Regions from separate parts of the Aquamicrobium terrae genome, predicted to be linked through region 2. Evidence: predicted binding sites of a transcription regulator. Region 2 holds the regulator's gene; the other holds the start of a gene.

Region 1 (2,451 bases), 1.3 Mb from region 2:
CGGTATGCAGTGGCCACGCCGTCCATGGCCCTGCGATCTCGACGAGCCTTGCCAATTGGGGCGCGCTCCGGCCAACGGCCTGCAGCAGGATCGATGGGTCGGCATGTATGGCCCAGCCTTCCGCAATGCGTTCGGCGGGTGTGAAAGCAACCAGATTGATCTCGGCTCCCGCCCGCAAGGGATAGGCGACGAGATGGAAATCGCCATGCAGGAAGGCGGTGACGCAGTCAGTGTCGGCCAGCCCGCAAAAGGCCGATCCTGCCTCGCTGTCGATCTTGATCGTCGTGCGCCAGGCAATCTGCCCGCTGAAACGGCTCTGCGCCGAACCGGGGACGTTTCGGCGCACCTTCGACCAGACACCGTCCGCGCCGACCAACAAGGCGCCCTGGACTTCCCGGGTTTTTCCGCCTTGATCAAGGAAACGGGCGTCGATGCCGCCGCCGGCATCGGCCGCCAGGGCGGTGAACTGCATTCCCTTCGTCAGCTCGATCTCGGCCCATGTGGCTGCCTCGGCCAGAAGCGCCTGCTGCAAGTCCGCCCGATGCACCACCAGATAGGGTGCCCTCCAGCGCCGCTCGGCTTCTTGCCCAAGGGGAACGCTGGTCAGCAGGCGCAGCGTCGAGGCATCCCGCAGGCGGACGGCTTGCGGCTGCACGGCCTGCGGGCGCAGGCCCGACAGCACGCCGAGCCGTGCCAGCACATGCGAGGCATTGGGAGAAAGTTGCAGGCCCGCACCGAAGGCTTCCAGTTGCGGCGCCTGCTCGTAGAGATGACTTGAGATACCACGCCGGGCCAGCGCGATCGCCAGGGTAAGGCCGGCGATGCCGGCCCCGGCGATCAATACGGGGCTCTTGCCCTCTTTCGTCATCCGGGGGAACGGACCAGCTGCGGGTCAGGCGACGCGTTGGATATAGGCGCAACCGGCAGGAATGGTCTCGGCCGGCCCGAGCTCTGCGTTGAAACGGTAAAGGGTCGAGCAATAGGGGCAGACCTTTTCGTCGTCCGCGCCCATGTCCAGGAACACATGCGGGTGGTCGAACGGCGGGTTGGCTCCGACGCACATGAATTCCTTGACGCCGATCTCGATCGCCGCGTGACCCTGATCGTTCTGGAAGTGGGGAATGATACCGCCAGCCATGATCATCTCCTTCGAGCTGTTATCCAGCGTTTGGAACATAAGACCGTTCTTTGCAAGCGCGCTGAAATCAAACTGTCGCAAAACCCTGCCAGAGGATAATGTGAAACGTGTAGCCGGCTGGCAGGCCGGGGAGTATCGACCTTGCCGGCGGTGGAGAAAGCGGGGATATGAGCGAATTGAGGCCGATACAGGCAGAATTCACCACTTCGGATGTGGCCGCGACCGAAAGCGGCAACCCTGACCGTTTCGTCAACCGCGAATTCTCCTGGTTGCAGTTCAACAGGCGGGTGCTTGAGGAGGCGCGCAACGAACGCCATCCGCTGCTCGAGCGCGTCCGCTTCCTGTCGATCTCGGCCGGCAACCTCGACGAGTTCTTCATGGTGCGCGTGGCCGGCCTTGCCGGGCAGGTGCGCCAGCGCATCACCTTGAAAAGCCCGGACGGGCGCACGCCGGAACAGCAGCTCGAACAGGTATTGCGCGAAGTGGAGAGGTTGCAGGAGGACCAGCAGAAGGTGCTGGCCGAATTGATGGCCCTGCTCAACGGCGAGGGCATCGAGACCGTCAGCGTCTCCGCGCTCACCAAGGATGAAAAGGTCTGGCTGGAGGAGCATTTCCGCGAACAGGTCTTCCCCGTCCTGACGCCGCTGTCGATCGACCCGGCGCACCCGTTCCCCTTCATTCCCAACCTCGGCTTCTCGATGGCGTTGCAGTTGCGCCATCTGCGCGAGGGCGAGGACATGAGCGCGCTGTTGCGCCTGCCGCCGGCGCTCAAGCGCTATATCCGCCTGCCGGATCGCAAGGGGCGTGTCCGCTTCGTCACGCTCGAGGACGTGGTGGGACTCTATATCGGACGGCTGTTTCCCGGCTACGAGGTCAAGGGTTCGGGCACGTTCCAGATCATCCGCGACAGCGATATCGAGGTCGAGGAAGAATCGGAGGACCTGGTGCGCCTGTTCGAGACGGCGTTGAAGCGACGGCGGCGCGGTTCGGTCATCCGCATCGAGTTCGACAGCCGCATGCCGGAGGAACTGCGCGACTTCGTGGCCAGCGAGCTCGGTGTCGCGGGCAATCGCATCAGCGTCATCGACGGGCCGCTGGCTCTCAGCCAGATTTCGGAAATTGTCGCCGTTGCCCGTGACGACCTGAAGTTCACGCCGTTCAACCCGCGCTTTCCCGAGCGTATCCGCGAGCATGGCGGCGACTGTTTCGCGGCCATCCGCGAGAAGGATATCGTCGTCCATCACCCTTACGAATCCTTCGACGTGGTGGTGCAGTTCCTGCGCCAGGCGGCGGTCGATCCGGAGGTCGTGGCC
Region 2 (2,451 bases):
AGCGCACGGCCATGTTCCATCTCGGCAATCTGGTCGAGGAGGGGCCGACGGAGAAGATGTTCACCAACCCCGACGACAAGCGCACGCAGGACTACATCACCGGCCGTTTCGGCTGAGTGCGCTGGCGTTCCAACAGATGAGGATTGGATGATGGGTGCCCATACGGTGACCGCCTTCGACGACGATCTGCAGGAGATCGAAAGGCTGGTGCGGGACATGGTCAGTCTGGCGCGGTCGATGGTCGACGAGGCGACGCAGAGCCTGATCGTTCCCGATACGGCGCTGGCGCAGCGCGTCGTTTCCGAGGATGCCGTCATGGACAGCTTGCAGCGCACCCTGGACGACCGCGCCATCACGCTGATCGCCAAGCGCCAGCCGATGGCGCAGGACCTGCGCGCCGTGGTCGGCGCCATCCGCATGGCCGGCGATCTGGAGCGGATCGGCGACCTCGCCAAGAACATCGCCAAGCGGGTCGATGCCGTGGGCAAGTCGGCGATGCCGCGCGGCCTCGCCCGCTCCATCGAGGACATGGCCGAACTGGTGCTGGAGCAGGTGCAGGGCGTGATCGACCAGTATGGCGCGCGCAACCCTGAGGAACTGGTGCGGCTGCGCGACGAGGACGAACTGATCGACGTCAAATACACGTCGGTGTTCCGCGAATTGCTGACCTATATGATGGAGGATGCGCGCAACATCACCGCCTGCACGCATCTGCTGTTCTGCGCCAAGAATCTGGAACGGATCGGCGACCATGTGACCAATATCGCCGAAAATGCCTATTATGTGCTGACCGGCGAGCAATTGCCGGCGCATCGGCCGAAGCAGGACGAGACCGGCGTGCCAGTGCCGGCGGCCTGAGTGTTTCGAGGAGACGAGGCATGATCGCACCCCGCATCATGGTGGTCGAGGATGAGGAGCCGCTGGGCGTGCTCCTGCGCTACAATCTCGAGGCCGAGGGCTATCAGGTCGAGATCGTCACGCGCGGCGACGAGGCCGAGTTGCGGTTGCAGGAAAACGTGCCCGATCTTCTGGTGCTCGACTGGATGGTGCCGGCGATCTCCGGCATCGAACTGTGCCGGCGGCTGCGCATGCGCGAGCAGACCGAGCGCCTGCCGATCATCATGCTGACGGCGCGCGGCGAGGAGAGCGACCGGGTGCGCGGCCTCTCGACCGGGGCCGACGACTATCTGGTCAAGCCGTTCTCCATGCCCGAGCTGGTGGCGCGGGTGAAGGCGCTGCTGCGCCGGGCCAAGCCCGAGGTGCTGTCCTCGGTGCTCAAGGTCGGCGACATCGTGCTCGACCGCGAGCAGCACCGCGTCTACCGCAAGAAGAGCGAGATCAAGCTCGGCCCCACCGAATTCCGCCTGCTGGAATTCATGATGCAGCATCCCGGCCGGGTGTTCTCGCGCGGGCAACTGCTCGACAATGTCTGGGGCGAGACGATCTATATCGACGAGCGCACGGTGGACGTGCATGTCGGGCGGCTGCGCAAGGCCGTCAACACCGGTCGCATGCCGGATGTCATCCGCACCGTGCGCGGTTCGGGCTACGCCATCAGGGAAGACTGAGACGAGTCGGCGCCTTCCGTGCCCGACCTGCCCGAGGCGAAGATCTGGTGGTCGACATGGGTCAGCGCCCGCATGGCGCAGCCTTCGCGCAGCAGGGCGATCTGGTCGGGCTCGATGCTGAAGCTGATCGAGCCCGAATGATGGCCGCCGGCGGTCCTGGCGATCGCCTCGCGCAGCGCCGGCTCGATCAGGTCGAAGGCGGCCGCGTTCAGTCCGACCAGCGCCACGGGGGCGGGGTCGATGAGGGCGAACAGGCTGCCGAGACCGAAGCCCAGCGCCTCGCCGGCGATGCGGAAGGCCTGGCGCTCGGGCCCGTCCTGCGCGCGGGCGGCGTCGGCCAGCGCCCGCATTTCCGCCTCGTCTATGTCGCCGCGCGGCTCCTCGCTCTCGTCGTGGCCGCTGGCGTTGCGCCAGATGGCGTAGCTGCCGGCATAGGCCTCGATGCAGCCGCGCCGGCCGCAGCGGCAGAGCGCCCCGTCGGGGCGGTGGACCATATGGCCGAACTCGACGCCGGACGAATGGGTGCCGGTGAACATCGCCCCCTTCAGCACCAGCCCCATGCCGATGCCGTGCGACAGCAGGATGGCGATGAAGTCGTCGCGATAGCGTTGGGGGTCGCGCCAGCGCAACGCCTCGGCCATCATGTTGGAGTCGTTCTCCACCGTCACCGGCACGGAGAACTCGGCTTCGAGCAGGTCGGTGAAGGGGATGTCGGTGTGCGGCGTGATCGGGGACCACAGCATGGAACGGCCCTGCGCGTCGGTGATGCCCTGTATGGCCAGCACGATGCGCAGCACCGGCCGGCCCTCGCGCGCCTTGTGTTCGAGCCGGCGGCGGAGCATGGCCACGCATTCGGCGATCAGTTCGTCGCGGGGGAGGGCGC

The links. Region 2 encodes PhoB, which activates phosphate uptake and scavenging genes when phosphate is short. Its sites were predicted from a motif close to TGTCATNNANCTGTCAT; they were not measured.
Region 1: a site for PhoB is predicted at 1,201-1,217, ahead of ACVCNR_RS01010 (RNA degradosome polyphosphate kinase). Genes of this name have one in related genera too.

What each region holds. Positions count from the first base shown of each region.
Region 1 is NZ_JBRKLZ010000001.1:165,606-168,056, forward strand. Features, by position in the region: gene ACVCNR_RS01000 (FAD-dependent monooxygenase) at 1-841, opposite strand, end outside; gene ACVCNR_RS01005 (zinc-finger domain-containing protein) at 893-1,138, opposite strand; gene ACVCNR_RS01010 (RNA degradosome polyphosphate kinase) at 1,306-2,451, shown strand, end outside.
Region 2 is NZ_JBRKLZ010000001.1:1,448,167-1,450,617, reverse strand. Features, by position in the region: gene pstB (phosphate ABC transporter ATP-binding protein PstB) at 1-116, shown strand, start outside; gene phoU (phosphate signaling complex protein PhoU) at 151-858, shown strand; gene phoB (phosphate regulon transcriptional regulator PhoB) at 879-1,568, shown strand; gene ACVCNR_RS07355 (ROK family protein) at 1,547-2,451, opposite strand, start outside.